4 regions of the Siccibacter colletis genome follow, and region 4 is predicted to be linked to each of the others. Evidence: predicted binding sites of a transcription regulator. Region 4 holds the regulator's gene; each other region holds the start of a gene.
What was found. Region 4 encodes PurR, which represses purine synthesis genes. Its sites were predicted from a motif close to CANGCAAACGTTTGCNTG; they were not measured.
Positions count from the first base shown of each region.

Region 1: KFZ77_RS06695 (amino acid aminotransferase) is a predicted target of PurR. The motif match lies at 2,649-2,666, and genes of this name have one in related genera.
Region 2: purT (formate-dependent phosphoribosylglycinamide formyltransferase) is a predicted target of PurR. The motif match lies at 2,976-2,993, and genes of this name have one in related genera.
Region 3: glyA (serine hydroxymethyltransferase) is a predicted target of PurR. The motif match lies at 1,528-1,545, and genes of this name have one in related genera.

Region 1 covers NZ_CP074352.1:1,403,268-1,408,402, forward strand. Annotated here, with positions in the region: gene KFZ77_RS06685 (YcbK family protein) at 112-660, shown strand; gene KFZ77_RS06690 (MBL fold metallo-hydrolase) at 697-1,344, shown strand; gene KFZ77_RS06695 (amino acid aminotransferase) at 1,395-2,585, opposite strand; gene ompF (porin OmpF) at 2,760-3,887, opposite strand; gene asnS (asparagine--tRNA ligase) at 4,451-5,135, opposite strand, start outside.
Region 2 covers NZ_CP074352.1:2,398,077-2,403,211, forward strand. Annotated here, with positions in the region: gene ptrB (oligopeptidase B) at 1-1,236, opposite strand, end outside; gene KFZ77_RS11645 (tellurite resistance TerB family protein) at 1,323-1,985, opposite strand; gene yebF (protein YebF) at 2,152-2,493, opposite strand; gene KFZ77_RS11655 (YebG family protein) at 2,569-2,898, opposite strand; gene purT (formate-dependent phosphoribosylglycinamide formyltransferase) at 3,035-4,213, shown strand; gene KFZ77_RS11665 (bifunctional 4-hydroxy-2-oxoglutarate aldolase/2-dehydro-3-deoxy-phosphogluconate aldolase) at 4,281-4,922, opposite strand; gene edd (phosphogluconate dehydratase) at 4,986-5,135, opposite strand, start outside.
Region 3 covers NZ_CP074352.1:2,994,148-2,999,282, reverse strand. Annotated here, with positions in the region: gene glnB (nitrogen regulatory protein P-II) at 1-92, shown strand, start outside; gene hmpA (NO-inducible flavohemoprotein) at 161-1,351, opposite strand; gene glyA (serine hydroxymethyltransferase) at 1,662-2,915, shown strand; gene KFZ77_RS14455 (MerR family transcriptional regulator) at 2,975-3,337, shown strand; gene KFZ77_RS14450 (carboxymuconolactone decarboxylase family protein) at 3,395-3,775, shown strand; gene yghU (glutathione-dependent disulfide-bond oxidoreductase) at 3,806-4,672, opposite strand; gene KFZ77_RS14440 (alpha/beta hydrolase) at 4,829-5,135, opposite strand, start outside.
Region 4 covers NZ_CP074352.1:1,740,319-1,745,453, reverse strand. Annotated here, with positions in the region: gene KFZ77_RS08350 (MFS transporter) at 1-1,129, opposite strand, end outside; gene cydH (cytochrome bd-I oxidase subunit CydH) at 1,364-1,453, opposite strand; gene purR (HTH-type transcriptional repressor PurR) at 1,750-2,775, shown strand; gene punR (DNA-binding transcriptional activator PunR) at 2,792-3,703, opposite strand; gene punC (purine nucleoside transporter PunC) at 3,821-5,008, shown strand.

The DNA.
Region 1 (5,135 bases), 340 kb from region 4:
CTCGTTTATATCAGGGGAACGGTGCCTTGACTCGCCAGGTTATGGCAGTTAATGTGCCTTTCGTGCGCCAGAAGTGCATCTTGTTTTCACTTACCAGTAGACCTGAATATTATGGACCAATTTAACGCTACTCGCCGCAAACTGCTGGCGTGGGGCGGCGCTGCTCTGGGAGCTTCTCTGCTGCCGGGAACCGCATTCGCCACCCTCTCCACGCCGCGTCCGCGTATATTAACGCTCAGCAATCTGAATACGGGCGAATCCATTAAAGCCCAGTTTTTCGATGGCAAAGGCTATATTCAGGAAGAATTAGCAAAGCTTAATCATTTTTTCAGGGACTATCGCTCTAATAAAATTAAAGCGATTGATACCTCATTATTCGATCAGCTCTATCGTCTGCAAAGCCTGTTGGATACCCATAAGCCGGTGCAGTTGATTTCCGGCTATCGCTCCGTTGATACCAACAAAGAGTTGCGCTCCCACAGCCGCGGTGTAGCGAAAAATAGCTATCACACCAAAGGCCAGGCGATGGATTTCCATATCGAAGGCATCTCTTTAAGCAATATTCGCAAAGCGGCGTTATCAATGCGCGCGGGTGGTGTAGGATATTACCCTCGTAGCAACTTTGTGCATATTGATACCGGGCCCGTGCGGCACTGGTAAGTACGGTATCCTGCTCAGGCAGGCTAAAGGAGCGGCATGAATTACCATATTATTCCCGTGACGGCGTTCGCCCAGAACTGCTCGCTTATCTGGTGTGAAGAGACACAGCAGGCGGCGCTGGTCGATCCCGGCGGTGATGCGGCACGTATCAAACAGGAAGTGGCCGGCAAGCCAGTCACCGTCACGCAGATCCTGCTCACTCACGGTCATCTCGACCACGTCGGTGCGGCGGCGGAACTGGCGCAGTACTATAACGTTCCGGTGATCGGCCCGCAGAAAGAAGACGAATTCTGGCTGCAGGGACTGCCCGACCAGAGCCGTATGTTCGGCCTGGAAGAGTGCCAGCCGCTGACGCCGGATCGCTGGCTGGAAGAGGGCGACAGCGTCGCGTTGGGTAACATCACCCTTGAGGTGCTGCACTGCCCGGGCCATACGCCAGGCCACATCGTGTTCTTTGACCGGGCGTCGCGTCTGCTGGTGTCCGGCGACGTGGTGTTTAAGGGCGGTGTCGGGCGCAGCGATTTCCCGCGCGGCGACCACGGCCAGCTGATTGATGCCATTAAGCGTAAGCTGTTACCGCTCGGCGATGACGTCACCTTTATTCCCGGCCACGGGCCGATGTCCACCCTCGGCTATGAGCGGCTGCACAATCCGTTCCTGCAGGATGAACAGCCCGTCTGGTGATCCCCATAAAAAAGGGCCGCATAATGCGGCCCTTATTGTTTCTGTCGCGATTACAGCACGGCAACGATAGCTTCGCACAGCGGCGCCATGTTGTCCGGCGTCATCCCCGCTACGTTCACACGCCCTGATGCTACCGCATACACGCCAAACTCCTCACGCAGACGCAGCACCTGCTCTTTGGTCAGGCCGCTGAACGAGAACATGCCGTTCTGCTTCGTGATAAAGCTGAAATCGCGGTTAGCGCCTTTCTCTGCCAGGGTGTTGACGAACAGCTGACGCATACGCTGAATGCGCTGGCGCATATCGTTCAGCTCCTGTTCCCAGATGGTACGCAGGGCGTCGTTGCTGAGAATGGTCGCGACCACCGCTGCGCCGTGTGCCGGCGGGTTAGAGTAGTTAGCGCGAATGCAGGACTTCATCTGGCTGAAGGCGCGATCGGCCGCGTCAGCATCGGCAGCTACCAGCGTGCAGGCACCCACGCGCTCATTGTACAGGCCAAAGTTCTTTGAGAAGGAGCTGGCAACAATCAGTTCCTGATGCAGCGCGGCGAAAGCACGCAGGCCTTCCGCATCCTCTTCCAGCCCGCGGGCAAAGCCCTGGTAGGCGAAATCGAACAGCGGCAGCCAGCCTTTCTCTACCGACAGCTTCGCCAGCTGTTCCCACTGCTCAAGCGTTGGATCGATGCCGGTCGGGTTGTGGCAGCAGCCGTGGAACAGCACCACGTCGCCCGCCTGAGCTTCGTTCAGGCTGCTTACCAGACCGTCAAAATCCAGCGCGTGGTTAGCCGCGTCGTAGTAAGCGTACTCGCGCACTTCCAGACAGGCAGAGTTGAACACGCCTTTGTGGTTCGGCCAGCTTGGGTTCGATACCCAGATGCGCTTCACCTCGGTGTTTTTAGCGAGAAAATCTGCCGCCACGCGCAGGGCACCGGTACCGCCAGGGGTTTGCGCCGTGCGGGCGCGTTTCGCATCAATCAGGGCGCTACCTTTGCCGAACAGCAGCTCCTGGGTGCAGCGACCAAATTCGGGAATACCGTCGATACCGAGGTAGTTTTTGGTGGTTTCATTTTCCAGCAAATATTGTTCTGCTTTTTTTACGCTGGTGAGCACCGGTGTTTTACCGGTTTCATCTTTATAAACCCCAATACCCAGGTTGATTTTGGTAGGGCGATCGTCGGCACGAAACAGATCGGCCAGACCTAAGATAGGATCGGCCGGAGCGGCAGTTATGTTCTCAAACATGACGAGGTTCCATTGTGATTGCAGAAGGGAATTCCGCTATCAGGTTAACGGGTGTCACCGTAAATGCCAACCGTTTGCCATGAAAAGAGCGGGATTCATCATCATTCAAATTTCAGGCGTAAAAAAACAGGGCCGAAGCCCTGTTTCTTAGTATCAACTATCGAAGGATAGTGATTAGAACTGGTAAACGATACCCACTGCAACGGTGTCGTCAGACGCTACGCCCAGGGCGTTGTCGCTGTCGATCTGGTTGATGATGTAATCAACATAGGTAGACATGTTTTTGTTGAAGTAGTAGGTAGCGCCAACTTCGAAGTATTCTACGAGGTCAACACTGCCGATACCGTCGATGTCTTTACCTTCAGACTTGTTATAGGAGATAGACGGGCGCAGACCGAAATCGAACTGGTACTGAGCAACGATGAAGTAGTCTTTAGTTTTGTTCGCGTAACCGTTGATGCTGTCAGAAAGCGAAATTGGGGTAGCGTTACGGGTTTCGCTGTAGGTCGCTGCCAGGTACAGGTTGTTGGCATCATACTTGATAGACGTGCCCCACTGCTCAGCTTTCGCGCCGCTACCCATTGCCAGAGCTTCCTGAGCATTGGTGCGGTCAGCCGCGCCATAAGCACCAACGATACCGAAGCCGTTCATCTCGTAAGCGAGAGAGGTTGCCCAGCCGTCGCCGTTAGAACGCTGAACATCGCTCAGGTTAGTAACGTCGCCAGTCTCTTCATCAATCGCGAGGCTGCTTGCACGCTCATTTTTGCCCAGGTACTGCACGCCGAAGCTCAGGCCGTCAACCAGACCGAAGAAGTTCGAGTTGCGGTAGGTAGCGAGGCCACCCTGACGGCCAGCGAAGAACTGGTCAGAGCCAGCAGTGTCGCCGCCGAATTCTGGCAGCATATCGGTGTAACCCAGCGCGTCATAAACCAGACCGTAGTTACGACCATAGTCGAAGGAGCCGAAATCACCGAATTTCAGACCAGCAAATGCCAGACGGGTTTTGTTACCAGCCTGTGCATCGCTACCGCCTTCAGAACGGTTGCCCTGGAAGTTATATTCCCACTGGCCGTAACCGGTCAGCTGGTCGTTGATCTGCGTTTCGCCTTTGAAGCCAAGACGAGCATAGGTTTTATCGCCATCGCTTGCATAACCATCATCATCAGAGAAGTAGTGCAGGCCAACCGCTTTACCGTAGATATCAATTTTATTGCCGTCTTTATTATAAACTTCAGCGGCGTTTACGGTGCCAGCAGCCAGCAGTGCAGGGATAACCACTGCCAGAATATTGCGCTTCATCATTATTTATTACCCTCATTGGTTTTTATGAACACCTGCCACTGCCGCCAATAAATTCCGTCAATAAATGTTTACGGAACTATTGATGAAAGTTTGGTGTCTTTCTGTGTCTGAAAGGCATCTTTCCATTCAAAACCATGTTTCGCTACCATGAAAGTGCTACAAATGTCTAAAACAGGTAACCAAAAGAAATAATGTGTAACATTGTGTGAATTTTGGGGAACTTTGTGAACCACCTCAAATTTCACCTTGTAACCGGTCGTTATTCGCGCGAAGCATCTATATATATATGAATTACTTATAATTAATCCAGATAACCCCTTTTCTTATGCTCCGGCCGGGCACCGCGCAGTTTTTCTTATAGTGTAAATTTGTTGTAGAACGCCGCCAGGGTAAATTAGCCAAATTGTGCTAAGTCAAACCCGGCGAGAAATTTGCAATGGGGAGCTGGCGTAAAAATTTCAGAAGGATGTTTCAGGGATTAACGGAAGAGGGCAGGCGTCAGGATTTTTTGACAAGGCGTCTTAAGTGCAAAAAAAGGCCAGCACGCGGCTGGCCTTAAATCATCAGAAGCTCGCGTTTCGCGGCGTTCTCGGGAACGGGATGACGTCGCGGACGTTCTGCACGCCGGTGACGTAAGCGATAAGACGCTCGAAGCCAAGACCGAAGCCGGAGTGCGGCACCGTGCCGTAGCGACGCAGATCGCGATACCACCAGTAGTCCTCTTTATTGAGGCCCATCTCGGCCATACGCGCATCCAGCACGTCAAGACGCTCTTCACGCTGCGAGCCGCCGATGATTTCACCGATACCCGGTGCCAGCACGTCCATCGCCGCCACGGTTTTGCCATCGTCGTTAAGCCGCATATAGAACGCTTTAATGTCTTTCGGGTAGTTTTTCACCACCACCGGCGCTTTGAAGTGTTTTTCAGCCAGATAGCGCTCGTGCTCGGAGGAGAGATCGACACCCCAGTACACCGGGTTTTCGAATTTCTCACCGCACTTCTCAAGGATGGCGACCGCATCGGTGTAATCCACCTGGGCGAAGTCAGCGGAAATGAAGCGCTCCAGACGTTCGATGGCTTCTTTATCCACGCGCTGGGCGAAGAACTGCATGTCGTCCATACGCTCATCCAGTACCGCTTTGAACACGTACTTCAGCATCGCTTCGGCGAGGCCGGCGACGTCATTGAGACTGGCGAACGCCACTTCCGGCTCCAGCATCCAGAACTCCGCCAGGTGGCGGCTGGTG
Region 2 (5,135 bases), 660 kb from region 4:
CCCGGCATCAAAGCCTGCTACCTCGGTCTGCTTCAGCACCCGCCGCTCGCCGGTATCCATGTCCAGCTCAAACAGGGTGTCAGGCGTGGTCATGGAGGAGTAGCCGTAGCGCAGGCGTGACGTCTCCGGCTCCGGGTTGTAGGCAAGCCAGGTCACATAAGCCGGATCGTCGAAGGCGATGCCGGTCACTTCCCGGGTTTTGCGGTTGATCTGCCGCAGGCTGGTGAGCCCGCGCTGGCGCTCTTCCACCACCAGCCAGTCGGTGAAAAGGGTAAAGCCTTCCAGCATGATGTGGTCGCGCGCCGGGATCAGCACTTCCCAGCGCGCTTCGTCACGCACTCTGGTGCGGTACAGACCGAAGTTTTTGCCGTCGCGGTTCGAGCGCAGGTAAAAGGTATGCTGATAGTGGTCGAGGCTGTATTCGTGATCTTTGCGGCGCGCGAGGAAGCATTGTGGCTGCGCGTCGGGCAGCTCGGCATCCAGCAGCAGCACTTCGCTGGTGGTGGCGCTGTTAAGGTAGATCTGGATGAAATGTCGGGAGGTGGTTTTGTGCAGGCTGACGTAGAAAGTGTCGTCCTTCTCTTCATAAACCAGCTCATCCCACTTCGACGGCGTGCCGATGGTATGACGCCACACCTGATACGGCAGCAGCGTGGTGGCATGCTTACGCACGTAATAGAGCGTGGTGGAGTCGTTGGCCCAGACAAAGCTCGGCGAGACGTTCTCCAGCATTTCGGGATACCAGTTTCCGGTTTCCAGATTACGAAAACGCAGGCCGTACTGGCGGCGGGAGAGGAAATCTTCCGCCAGCGCCATGATGCTGTTATCGGGCGTAATTGACAGGCCACCAAGGGTGTAGAACTCACTGTGGGCCGCGCGCTTGTTGGAATCCAGCAGCAGCTCCCAGTCATCCCATTCTGAACACGTCACCGACTGACGCTGATAGATCGCATACTCGCAGCCGGTTTCATACACGTGCCGGTAGCGATACCCGTTGTTCACGTAGGGGGCGGAGACGTCGCGCTGGGGGATGCGGTCAACCATCTCCTTGAGTAAACGGTCCTGCAGCGCCTGCTGCGTGGTCATGATATCGCGCCCGTAATCGTTCTCCTGGTGCAGATACTCCAGCACTTCCGGCTGCGAACGCGTGTCGTCGCGCAGCCAGAAGTAATTGTCGATACGGGTGTCGCCATGCTCGGTGAGCGCATGGGGGATTTTTCTCGCTTTTGGTGGCATGTCATTTTTCTTTTGCGTTTAACACCCTGTAAGGGTGGCAAAACCCACGCGTGATGCAAGCGAAACATGACATTTAGCCGAAAGGATTACCCCGGCAGCGCCTGTTTTTGCTGTTTCAGATCCTGCTCGATGCTGGTACGCACGTCCTGCGGGATCTTCAGCTCGTCGCCGAGCGCGTTGAGGTAGCTGCGCTCCATAAAGTGATCGATATCGATGGCGGCACAGCTCAGGAAGTACACCTCCAGCGCTTCTTCTTCATTCTGAATGCCGCTGGCGATGCGTTTTGGATCCAGCGGCTGCTCAATGGCCTGCTGGATCAGCACCCGTCCCTGCTGCTCAACGCCAGCCTCACGCAGCTGCTGCTCAATGGCCTGACGCTCCTGGTCGTCGATATGCCCGTCGCTCTTCGCAGCAAATACCAGCGCGAGGATCAGGCGCTCAGTGCGCACGTCCAGCGGCGAATGATGCTGGCCGTAGCCCGGTTCATCCTGATGCGCAGCGCGCACTTTGTCTTTGTACTTATTCCACAGTACGGTGCCCGCCACCGCCCCGCCGCCCATTAGCAGCGCGCTGCCGGCATATTTGGTTAATAGCTTACGCGATGAGGAGTTCGCCACCAGCAGCCCCGCGAGGCCGCCCAACGCGCCGGGCATGTACTTGCTGTAACCCTGTTCTTTGCCGCCGGACTGCTGGGTAGCGGATTTCGCCTGACCCAGAACGGACTGAAGCTGTTTCAACCATTGAGACATCGTTTTTCCCCGTTAATGCATATGTTTAACCGAGGGTAAGTGACCGAGCGTCAAGAAATGTCGGGGTTGAGCAAGGAAGGGAAAATTATTGCCTGCTGACCAGGCAAAGCAGTGTCGCGCCGCCAGGAGGCAGAAACAACACAGGCAGCCGGGGCTGCCTGAGGGTTCAGTGCTGATAGCGGGCGGTGCCTTTGCGGCAGTCGATAGTGACCCGGTACTGAATGTCGGTGTTTTTACCGCGTACCGTCAGCGGCACCTGCCAGGTGTCGTCTTCCCCGCGAACTTCTTTGGGGTTTACCCAGGCAACCGGATCGGCCTGGCCGAGAATGCGCTGGTCATCAGCCCAGCGCGGGATACGGTTTTGCTGATAGTCGCGCTTCACGCTCGACGCGATGGTTGCGGCATCGCTGCCTTCGCAGCGCGGAAAGCTCACATCGTGAGCGGGCGCGGCCAGAGCCGGGGCGCTGCACAGTGCCAGCAGCCCCATAAATAGCGTTCCTGTTTTGATCATGCTGTTCTCCTGTCAGTACGTTCAGAAAAAGCATGGCCGAAAACCTTAGTAACGCCAGTGTCTCTGGTCTGATTATGCCGCTTTGATTGGCTTCACGTCGGCAGAAGGCGCATCAGCGCTGGCCTTTTTACGTGATGCCGGGGCCGCTTTTTCTGACGCGTCGCTCTCCGGCAGCTTGCCGGTTTTGATGATCGCGCTCAGGGCGTCACGCTGCTCGGCCAGCCACATCGCCAGCGCTTCGTTCTGGTCATCTTCCAGCTTCAGCGGGCTCTCCTGTAACCAGTCGCCAAGCACTTCTGCCAGATCGAGCATTTTGTCGTAAGCGTCAGCATCTTTTTTATTGGCAAAAGACATCTTTTCCTCACCTTCGCGGACAACTACATATTTAATTTCAACGGTCATTTTGCAGCCTCGCATCACTGTATTTATATACAGTATAAACCTTCATCGCCCTGTGATGCAACCGTAAAATCACTGCCAACGCAAACGTTTTCGTTTATACTGCGCCGGTCTTTTTTTCACATCAGGATACAGGGTTATGGCTAAGTTGGGTACGGCGCTGCGCCCCGCAGCTACGCGGGTAATGCTTTTGGGATCGGGTGAACTGGGTAAGGAAGTCGCGATTGAGTGTCAGCGCCTGGGCATCGAAGTAATTGCCGTGGATCGCTACCCTGACGCCCCGGCCATGCACGTCGCCCACCGCAGCCATGTCATCAATATGCTTGATGCTGCCGCACTCAAAGCGCTGGTTGAGCAGGAAAAACCGCACTACATCGTGCCGGAGATCGAGGCCATCGCGACCGATATGCTGGTGGAGCTGGAGCAGGCCGGGCAGCACGTCGTACCGACCGCACGCGCCACACAGCTCACCATGAACCGGGAAGGCATTCGTCGTCTCGCGGCTGAAGCGCTGGCGATCCCTACCTCAAGCTATCAGTTTGCCGACAGCGAAAGCGCCTTTCGTGCGGCAGTGGACACCATCGGTCTGCCCTGCATCGTAAAACCGGTGATGAGCTCTTCCGGGAAAGGACAGAGCTTTATCCGTCGCGCAGACCAGCTGGCGCAGGCGTGGGTATACGCGCAACAGGGCGGCCGCGCCGGGGCCGGGCGGGTTATCGTGGAAGGCGTGGTCGATTTCGATTTTGAGATCACCCTGCTCACCGTCAGCGCGGTAGATGGCGTTCATTTCTGCGCGCCGGTGGGCCATCGTCAGGAGGACGGCGACTATCGCGAGTCCTGGCAGCCGCAGCAGATGAGCGAGCTGGCGCTGGCGCGAGCTCAGGAAATGGCGCGAAAAGTCGTTCTGGCGCTCGGTGGCTACGGCCTGTTTGGCGTGGAGCTGTTTATCTGTGGCGATGAAGTCATTTTCAGCGAAGTGTCGCCGCGCCCGCATGATACCGGCATGGTGACCCTGATTTCACAGGATCTCTCCGAGTTCGCATTGCACGTGCGCGCCTTTACCGGGTTGCCGATCGGCGGTATTCGTCAGTATGGCCCCTCCGCGTCCGCCGTCATTCTGCCGCAGCTGACCAGCGATAACCTGACGTACGGGAATCTGGAGCAGGCGCTGGGTGCTAGTGTCCAGCTGCGCCTGTTCGGCAAGCCGGAGATCAACGGCACGCGCCGTCTCGGCGTGGCCCTCGCCGCCGCCGACAGCGTGGAAGAGGCAGTTGTGCGCGCCAGAACGGCTGCCGCGGCCGTGGTGGTGCAGGGATAAAAAAAGCCCGGCTGCATGGCCGGGCTGATGATATTGAGGCGAGTGGCAGATGCCCTCGCCTTTTTTATTACTGCTGCGCGCCAGCGACCGCTTCACGCGCCAGGGTGGTGATGCGATCGTAATCGCCGCTTTCCAGCGCGTCAGCCGGCACCAGCCAGGAGCCGCCGATGCACAGCACGCTTTTCAGCGCCAGGTAATCACGGTAGTTAGCCGGGGAGATACCGCCGGTCGGGCAGAAACGCACCTGGGAGAACGGCCCTGCGATAGCCTGCAGCGCTTTGGTGCCGCCGTTCGCTTCCGCCGGGAAGAATTTGAACTCTTTCAGACCGTAGTCCATGCCCAGCATCAGCTCAGACACGGTGCTGATGCCAGGGATCAGCGGGATGGTGCCTTCGGTAGCCGCTTTCAGCAGCGGTTCGGTGAGGCCCGGACTGATGGCGAACTGTGCACCCGCTTCGGTGACCTCTGCCAGCTGCTTCGCGTTCAGCACGGTGCCCGCGCCGATGATGGCATCCGGCACTTCTTTAGCAATCAGGCGAATCGCTTCCAGCGCGCACTCGGTCCGCAGGGTCACTTCCAGCACGCGCACGCCGCCAGCGACCAGCGCTTTTGCCATCGGTACAGCGTGTTCGAGTTTGTTAATGACGATGACAGGGACAACCGGGCCTGAGGTAAGGATTGCTTCGGCACTTGTTTTCCAGTTTTTCATTCAGATTTACTCCCGCCAGTTTTAATTAATTCATCTGTGTCCGGCGCATCGTTGCGCCGGGAATTATTCAAAAGTAATACAGGTTGCGCCCTGTTCCGCGCCAGATAACTTCTCGCGTAACGCGCCAAACAGCTCACGTCCGGTGCCGACACGCATCGCGCTCAGATCCGGCACAAAGGCTTCACGGGCCGCCAGTTCGGCGTCGTCCACCAG
Region 3 (5,135 bases), 1.3 Mb from region 4:
CCGGAAAAATCGGCGACGGTAAGATTTTCGTCTTTGACGTAGCGCGCGTGGTGCGTATTCGTACCGGCGAAGAGGACGACGCGGCGATTTAAGCCCGCGTTCGCAAAAGAAAAGGCAGGTTTAAGACCTGCCTTTTTTGTTGGGCTTTTTCGGAAAAAAATTACAGTACCTTATGCGGCCCGAAGCACTCGTAGTGGATGCGGTCGCGATCCACGCCCAGCGCCACCAGCTGCTGCGCGGCAAACTGCATAAAGCCGACCGGGCCACAGAGCCAGAAAGTCATGGCCGGATCGCTGAACGCGCGCTGCTGGCTTGCCAGCTCCATCAATCCTTCGCTGTCAAAACGCACCGCCTCGCGGTCCGCCTCGGCTGGCGTCTGATACCAGACGTGAGAGGTGAAACGCGGCAGTTTCGCACCCAGCGCCGCCACTTCCTCGGCAAAAGCATGCACCTCGCCATTCAGCGCGGCGTGGAACCAGTTAACCTGGGCCGGATGCGCATTGTTCGCCAGCGTATCCAGCATCGCCAGCATCGGGGTCTGGCCGACGCCGGCGGAGATCAGCGTTACCGGCGTCTCTGGCGTAGCGTCCAGGAAGAAATCTCCGGCCGGCGCGGCAACCTGTACCACATCGCCAACGCGCGCGTCCCGGTGCAGCCAGTTCGACACCTGGCCGCCATCTTCGCGTTTTACCGCAATGCGGTAGCTGCGGCCGTTGGGGCTACGGGTCAGGGAGTACTGACGGATCTCCTGGTGCGGGAAGGCGTCCGGCTTCAGCCATACCGCGAGATACTGCCCCGGACGGTAATCCGCCACCGCGCCGCCATCAACCGGCTCCAGCTCAATGCTGGTAATCAAAGCGCTGCGCGGGGTTTTGTCGACGATGCGGAACGCACGGGTACCTTCCCAGCCGCCCCGTTTGCTGGCGTGCTCCTGATAGATCTCGGCTTCGCGATTGATAAACACCTGCGCCAGCACGCCATAGGCTTTGCCCCAGGCATCCAGCACTTCCTGACCCGGGCTCATCAGCTCGTCAATGGTCGCCAGCAGATGGGTTCCCACGATGTTGTACTGCTCCGGTTTGATAGAGAAGCTGGTGTGCTTCTGGGCGATTTTTTCCACCGCCGGCAGCAGCACCGCCAGATTTTCAATATTGGTGGCGTAGGCGCAGATGGCATTGAACAGCGCTTCCCGCTGGTCGCCGTTACGCTGGTTACTCATATTGAAAATTTCTTTCAGTTCGGGGTTGTGCTGGAACATGCGGTCATAGAAATGGGCGGTAAGTTTCGGCCCGGTCGCGGCAATGGCGGGAATGGTGGATTTCACGATGGCGATGGTTTGCGCGTCTAACATGGCAGGTCCTTTTTAATGTTGCATTTTAAATGCATGTTATAGGTGATACCCCTGCGTTGTAAAGGGGAAATACGCGGCCAGGGTAAAAACGAACGTGAAAAATCGACATCTCAAAAATGAAAAGAATTCGTGAAATCATGCCGGACTTATGTGTGGTCAAAGCCTTACGCGGCGCGGAGCCAATCGTTTGCGTAAAAAGCTTTGTCAAGACCTGTTATCGCCCCTTTAATCAGTTATACTGTGGGCCGCTGCCGACGGGGCAATGGCCTCAGGCGAAAATAAATACTGTTAGCTGAGTCAGGAGATGCGGATGTTAAAGCGTGAAATGAACATTGCCGATTATGATGCCGAACTGTGGCAGGCTATGGAGCAGGAAAAAGTACGTCAGGAAGAGCACATCGAACTGATCGCCTCCGAGAACTACACCAGCCCGCGCGTGATGCAGGCGCAGGGCTCTCAGCTGACCAATAAATACGCGGAAGGCTATCCGGGCAAGCGCTACTACGGCGGCTGCGAATATGTGGATATCGTTGAGCAGCTGGCGATTGACCGCGCAAAAGCGCTCTTCGGCGCTGACTACGCTAACGTCCAGCCGCACTCCGGCTCACAGGCTAACTTCGCGGTCTACACCGCGCTGCTGCAACCGGGCGATACCGTGCTGGGTATGAACCTGGCGCAGGGCGGCCACCTGACACACGGCTCCCCGGTTAACTTCTCCGGCAAACTGTACAACATCATTCCTTACGGTATTGATGAGACCGGTAAAATCGATTACGAAGACATGGCGAAGCAGGCGCAGACCCATAAACCGAAGATGATCATCGGTGGCTTCTCGGCTTACTCCGGTATCGTTGACTGGGCGAAAATGCGTGAAATCGCTGACAGCATCGGCGCATACCTGTTCGTTGATATGGCCCACGTGGCAGGTCTGATTGCCGCTGGCGTCTACCCGAACCCGGTTCCGCACGCGCATGTCGTCACCACCACAACCCATAAAACCCTGGCGGGTCCGCGCGGCGGTCTGATCCTCGCCAAAGGCGGCAGCGAAGAGCTGTACAAAAAACTGAACTCTGCGGTGTTCCCGAGCGCGCAGGGCGGCCCGCTGATGCACGTTATCGCGGCGAAAGCGGTCGCACTGAAAGAGGCGATGGAGCCGGAGTTCAAAACCTACCAGCAGCAGGTGGCAAAAAACGCCAAAGCGATGGTAGAAGTGTTCCTGAACCGTGGCTACAAAGTGGTGTCCGGCGGTACTGAAAACCACCTGTTCCTGCTGGATCTGGTGGATAAAAACCTGACCGGTAAAGATGCTGACGCAGCCCTGGGCCGCGCCAATATCACCGTGAATAAAAACAGCGTGCCGAACGATCCGAAGAGCCCGTTCGTCACTTCCGGCATCCGTATCGGTTCGCCGTCTGTGACCCGCCGCGGCTTTAAAGAAGCGGAAGTCAAAGAGCTGGCTGGCTGGATGTGCGACATTCTCGACAACATCCATGACGACGCGGTTATCGAGCGCGTTAAAGCTAAAGTGCTGGACATCTGCGCCCGCTTCCCGGTTTACGCGTAAGCGTACGCCATCTGAAAAAGCCGCCGCGAGCGGCTTTTTTTATGCCTGCAGGAGGGCACATGCGTATTCAGACCTTTGCGCAGCTGACCGGGCTGTCGGTTCATACCCTGCGCTATTACGAAAAACTCGGCCTGTTGAGTCCGGGGCGTAACGCCAGCGGTCACCGCGACTACCGGCAAAGCGACGTTGACTGGGTAAACTTCATCAAGCGGCTGAAGGCCACCGATATGCCGCTGGAGGCGATCCAGCGTTACGCGCAGTTACGCAGCGCGGGCGACAGCACGCTGGCCGAACGGCGCACGCTGCTGGCGCATCACGCTGAGCGGCTGGCCCGGCGGCTGGCGGAGCAGCAGGCGCATCTGCATCAGTTGGAAGTGAAAATGGCCTGGTATGATGACGCGCTGCTGAAAAACAGCGCTTGACCTGGAGTTAACTCGAAGCCTTACCGTTGTCTCCACATTCACCAAGGAGACACCATCATGACCCCATCCCGCTATGACACCGGCCTCGCACGTCTTGCCGCCATTGACGGCGCTGCCGGCGAAAAGGTGATCGCCGCACTGGCCGACATCGCGCCGGATCTCGGCAAATACGTGATTGAATTCGGCTTCGGCGACGTCTACAGCCGCCCGGGGCTGGATGTGAAAAGTCGCGAACTGGCGACCATTGCCGCGCTGACTGCGCTCGGTCACGCCCAGCCGCAGCTGGCGGTGCACCTGCACGCGGCACTTAACGTCGGGTGCAGCCGCGAAGAAATTATTGAAGTGATTATCCAGATGGCGCTGTACGCCGGTTTCCCGGCGGCGCTGAATGCGATGTTCACCGCTAAAGCGGTATTTATCGAGGCGGGTATTCAGTAAAACTCCCTGCCGCAAGGGCAGGGAGTGCGGTTACGGCTGCGTCTTGTCCGCGGTGCGGGTGTCGAAATCTGACGCGTCGTGACGCTCATGCAGCTGCGACGCCGGATCGCCAGAGAGACGATTCACCATCCGCCCGCGCTTCACCGCCGGGCGGCTCGCCACCTCTTCAGCCCAGCGCACCACGTTCTTATACGATTTCACGTCGAGGAACTCGGCGGCCTCGTAGATACCGTCCAGCACCAGCGCGCCATACCACGGGAAGATGGCGATATCGGCGATGCTGTACTCATCCCCGGCAATAAAGCGGCGAGTCGCCAGCTGCTGGTCCAGCACGTCGAGCTGGCGCTTGGCTTCCATGGAGAAACGCTCAATCGCGTATTCGATTTTCAGCGGCGCATAGTGGTAGAAGTGCCCGAAGCCGCCGCCGAGGTACGGCGCCGAGCCCTGCAGCCAGAACAGCCAGTTCAGCGCTTCGGTGCGGCCGGCATGGCTTTTCGGCAGGAAGTGACCGAACTTATCCGCGAGATAGAGCAGGATTGCCCCGGATTCAAACACGCGCAGCGGTGGGGTTTGCGAGCGGTCTTCCAGCGCCGGAATTTTTGAGTTCGGGTTCACGCCCACAAAGCCGCTGCCAAACTGATCGCCGTCGCCGATGCGGATCAGCCAGGCATCATACTCTGCAGCGGTAACGCCCAGCGCCAGCAGTTCCTCCAGCAGGATCGTCACCTTCTGCCCGTTTGGCGTCGCCAGCGAGTAGAGCTGCAGCGGATGTTTGCCCACCGGCAGCGCTTTATCGTGGGTCGCCCCGGAAACCGGACGGTTAATGGATGCCCAGGTGCCTGCGCCACCCTGTTTCCAGGTCCAGACTTTTGGCGGTTGATATTGATTTTCCGACATATTCGTTGCCCCGTTTGCCTGTTGTGAAGCTTCGAGTGTAGCAGGAAGCACAGGGCGGGTTTAGCAGGATGCGGCGTTAACACTGCCGCGAAACGGCAATGGCGCGCCGCGAGGAAAGCAGAAAGACAGGCGGCCGGAGCCGCCTGAGAGAGGGAATTATTTCAGATGCGCTTTCAGCTCTGAACCGGCCTGGGCCAGCGCGGTGCGCACGGTTGGCTCCTGGCTCAGGGCATTGAGCAGGCCGTAGTCGTGGATCATGCCGTTATAGCGGGTTACGGTCACCGGGACACCGGCGGCATCCAGTTTGCGGCCAAAGGCTTCGCCCTCATCGCGCAGCACATCAAGTTCAGCGGTCTGGATCAGCGTCGGCGGCAGGCCTTTCAGCTCGGCACTGGTAGCGCGCAGCGGCGAGGCCAGGATGTTGTTGCGGTCGGTTTCGCGGGTGGTGTAGTTATCCCAGAAC
Region 4 (5,135 bases):
AGGCGATCAGCACCAGCAGCAGACCCGCTGCGGCGATCGCGGCACCCATCACAGGCACCACGCTGTAGCTCAGGCCTGCGGAGATCACCGCCCCGCCCGCTGCCGCGCCCAGCGCATTACCGAGGTTGAACGCCCCGATATTCACCGAGGATGACAGCCCCGGTGCTTCGCTGGCGACGCGCATCACACGCATCTGCAGCGGCGGCACCACCGCAAAAGTAGCCGCGCCCCACACCACCATGCTGATGGCTGCGCCAGGCTCGGTGCGTGCCAGCCACGGAATAGCGGCCATAATCACGATCAGCAACAACAGAAACCCTTTCAGCGTGCCGTTGACCGAACGGTCAGCCAGCTTGCCGCCGAGGAAGTTACCGATGGAGAAGCCCACGCCAATCAGCACCAGCATGCCGGTAATAAATGCCGGAGTGGCGGCGGTAACGTCATGCAGCACCGGGGCAATATAGGTGTAGAGCGTGAACATGGCGCCGGCACCCAGTACCGTGGTCAGCAGCGCACTCAGCACCTGCGGACGCAGCAGTACCGACAGCTCTTTACGCACGTCAGGCCGCTCGCCGGCACTGCCCTTCGGCAGCGACAGCCAGAGGCTCAGCATGGCGATAACGCCCAGCCCGGCGGTGGCGAGGAACGACATGCGCCAGCCGATGGTGGCACCCAGCCAGGTCGCGGCCGGAACGCCACCGATATTGGCGATGGTCAGCCCCATAAACATGGTTGCTACCGCGCTGGCCTGTTTGTGCTTCGGCACCACGCTTGCCGCCACCACGGAACCCAGCCCGAAGAACGCGCCGTGGTTGAGGCTGGTGAGAATGCGCGACAGCATCAGCGTCGTGTAGTCCGGGGCGATGGCAGACAGCACATTGCCGAGAGTGAAGATAGCCATCAGGAAGATCAGGGCATTGCGGCGTGCGCGATGCGACAGCAGCAGCGTCATCAGCGGTGCGCCAATCATCACCCCAACCGCATAGGCGCTAATCAGCATCCCGGCGGCGGGAATGGAGACGTTAACCCCGTCGGCGATAACCGGCAGCAGCCCCATCGGTGAGAATTCTGTGGTACCAATCCCAAAAGCGCCGATAGCCAGGGCAAGCAGCGGAAAGTTGATTTTCATAGCATTTTTACTCCGGGCCAGACGCCGTGTAATCCGGTCTGGCCGTTACCGCCGGAGCGGTGATCATTCAGGGAGCGAAAGAATGACAGTTTGTAAACAAAAACAGAAGTGACAAAACATGCTAAAGACTATTGCTGAATTGTTAATTATCGGAGGGTAAAACGGGAGGAGGGTCACACTGTTGTTGCGCAAACGGGAGAGAAGCGGCTTCCCTCCCGTTTCAGGGGCGATTTTTTAGTGCAGAATGGCGGTCAGCGCGCCGAAAACGATCAAACCCAGCGTGATAACGGTCGTCAGCAGTGAAAATTTCAGATCTTTGTTCATTTTTTGGCTCCAGAATATCCCTGTAAAAAGCAGGTCTTGATCATTTTTGCATAGTTCGTGCGAAAAATCCCCTGCGATTTAGTTTGATATGCGTATTAACGCTTCCACTTTTGCTGCGGATCGGCCAAAATTCGTCGCTAAATTATTTTGTTTACCGGCCACTACTCCCTCCTGACGTTTGGTGTAACTCTCCCGGTCATTTGCAACACAACATGGTTGCAACCGAGGCTTAACACAGGCAAACGTTTACCTTGATAAATTTCAGGAGTTTAGAGGGTGGTCTGGAGTGATATTTCATGGCAACAATTAAAGACGTCGCGAAAAAAGCAAACGTTTCTACTACAACTGTTTCACACGTCATTAACAAGACGCGTTTTGTTGCGGAAGAGACGCGCAACGCGGTGTGGGCAGCGATTAAAGAGCTGCACTATTCACCCAGCGCGGTCGCCCGCAGCCTGAAAGTGAACCATACGAAATCGATTGGCCTGCTGGCGACCAGCAGCGAAGCCGCGTATTTCGCCGAAATCATCGAAGCGGTGGAAAAAAACTGCTTCGCCAAAGGCTACACCCTGCTGCTCGGCAACGCCTACAACAACCAGGAGAAGCAGCGCGCTTACCTGTCGATGATGGCGCAGAAGCGCGTCGACGGTCTGCTGGTAATGTGCTCAGAGTATCCGGATTCGCTGATCGGCATGCTGGAAGAGTATCGCCACATTCCGATGGTCGTCATGGACTGGGGCGAAGCGCGCGCCGACTTTACTGATTCGGTTATCGATAACGCCTTCAAGGGCGGTTACATGGCCGGGCGCTATCTGATTGAGCGCGGACACCGTGACATCGGCGTCATTCCCGGCCCGCTGGAGCGCAACACCGGCGCAGGCCGCCTGGCAGGCTTTATGCAGTCAATGAAAGAGGCGCAGATTGCGGTGCCGGAGGCCTGGATCGTGCAGGGCGACTTCGAGCCGGAATCCGGGTACCGCGCAATGCAGCAGATCCTCTCTCAGGCGCACCGCCCTACCGCGGTATTCTGCGGCGGCGACATCATGGCGATGGGCGCCATCTGTGCCGCGGATGAGATGGGTCTGCGCGTACCGCAGGATATTTCTGTGATTGGCTATGACAACGTGCGCAACGCGCGTTTCTTCAGCCCGGCGCTGACCACTATCCACCAGCCGAAGGATTCGCTGGGCGAGACGGCCTTCAACATGCTGCTGGACAGGATCACCAGCAAGCGCGAAGAGGCCCAGACCATCGAGGTGCATCCGCGCCTGATCGAACGCCGTTCCGTCGCTGACGGTCCGTTCCGCGACTACCGCCGCTAATCCTGCGGGGAGCCTGTCACTCAGGCTCCCGCAGCCACTCCCGGTTCAGCGTTTCACTGTCCCCTAAATAATCCAGCAGCCACTGCAGCGCCGGTGAGGCATCATTCTGCCGCCACGTCAGGCAGCAGGCCGCATCCGGAAACGGGTTCTCCAGCGTCAGCGCTTTCCACTCGCCGCGGTCCAGCCAGGGCCTGGCAAAATGCGACGGCACCATGCCAATGCACAATCCGGCGCTGAGACACACCTCCGCCGAGGCCCAGTCCGGTGCCACCAGCCGGCGCTGGTTATCGAGCAGCCAGGTAATACGCTTCGGCAGCGAGCGCGAGGTATCTTCCAGCACCAGCGATGGCCAGTTGCGCAACCGATCGTCGCTCACTGGCTCCTGCTGTTGCGCAAGCGGATGACTGGCAGCCACCACGCACTGCCAGCTCAGCATCCCCATATCGCGAAAGGCGTAGCGCCCGCCGACCGGAATCGCCTGGGTCGCGCCAATCGCCAGCTCGACGCGCTCGTCGGCCAGCGCATCCCAGACGCCGTTGAACACCTCCTGAGAGACCAGCAGCTCCACGTCCGGGAAGTGGCGATAGAAGTCGAGCACCAGCTGCCGGGTGCGCTCCGGGCGGACAATATTGTCCACCGCAATCGACAGCTGGCCGCGCCAGCCGTTGGCGATCTGCTGACACTGCTGGCGGGTGACCATCATTTTTTTGATAACAGAGCGCCCCTCCTTCAAAAACCACGCCCCGGCGGGGGTCAGCTCCACATCACGATGGCGGCGCGCAAACAGCGGCACCGCCAGCCACTCCTCCAGCTGACGCACGGTATAACTGACGGCAGAAGGCACGCGATGCAGCTCTTTGGCTGCCGCGCTAAAGCTGCCGTTGCGCGCCACCGCATCCACCACTTCCAGCGAATATTCAGACCACATGTTTTTGCCTGCAAAATTTTTGAACGCAATCTACAAATATTAACGGTTCACAAGCCGGAACGCACTTCTTACACTCACGCCCCGTCTACCTGCACTGATTGATAAAAGAGAAAGTTCATGCGTCCATCAAAAGGATTTCTGATCTGGCTTGCCGGGCTGAGCGTGCTCGGCTTTCTGGCAACCGATATGTACCTGCCGGCGTTTGCCGCCATTCAGCAGGATCTCGGGGTTGCGCCTGCCGCCGTCAGCGCCAGCCTGAGCCTGTTCCTCGCCGGTTTCGCTCTGGCGCAGCTGCTGTGGGGACCGCTCTCTGACAGCTATGGCCGTCGCCCGGTGCTGCTGGTGGGTCTGGCGGTTTTCGCCCTCGCCAGCCTCGGCATGGTCTGGGTCGAAAGCGCCACCGGCCTGCTGGTGCTGCGCTTCATTCAGGCGGTCGGAGTCTGCTCAGCGGCGGTGATCTGGCAGGCGCTGGTCACCGATTATTACCCGACCAACGCGCGGCGCATCTTTGCCACCATCATGCCGCTGGTCGGCCTGTCGCCGGCACTCGCCCCGCTGCTGGGGAGCTTTATCCTCAACCACAGCGTCTGGCAGGCGATCTTCGTGGTGCTGTTTGGCATCACCCTCGCGCTGATGATCCCGGCCCTGCGCCTGAAACCGCTGCCGCGCCATCCAACCAGCGAAAAGGCCGCTCCGCTGCGCTTTCTCTCCCTGCTGCGCTCCCGCGTCTATACCGGTAACGTGCTGATCTATGCCGCCTGCTCAGCGAGCTTCTTCGCCTGGCTGACCGGCTCACCGTTTATCCTCAGCGAAATGGGTTATGGTCCGGGCATCATCGGCCTGAGCTACGTTCCGCAGACTATCGCGTTTCTGATAGGCGGGTACGGCTGCCGCAGCGCGCTGCAGAAGTGGTCCGGGGCGCGCATGCTGCCGTGGCTGCTGGCGACGTTTGCCCTGAGCGTGGTGGCAACCTTCGCCGTTGGCGTGCTGGCTGGCTCGTCGCTGACGCTGCTGCTGATCCCGTTCTGCCTGATGGCGATGGCGAACGGCGCTATCTACCCCATCGTGGTTGCCGCCGCTCTGCTGCCCTTCCCGCAGGCCACCGGACGCGCTGCCGCGCTGCAGAATACTTTGCAGCTGGGCCTGTGCTTCTTCGCAAGCCTGGTAGTGTCAGCGCTGATCGCCTGGCCGCTGCTGGCCACCACCAGCGTCATGCTGGCTACGATTGTACTGGTGGTGCTGGGCTGGGCGATGCAGGCGAGCATCAATCCTGCACGCACCGCCGCCTCGTCGTCCGACAGGTAATTTCCCAGGCGATAATTTCGTTATCGCCTGATTAGCCTGCTACCTTTTTCACTTGAACCCACCCCAGGCGGGGCCTATACTGATTTTCGTTGCTGCCAGCCGTAACACCATAATAAACAGGCAGAAA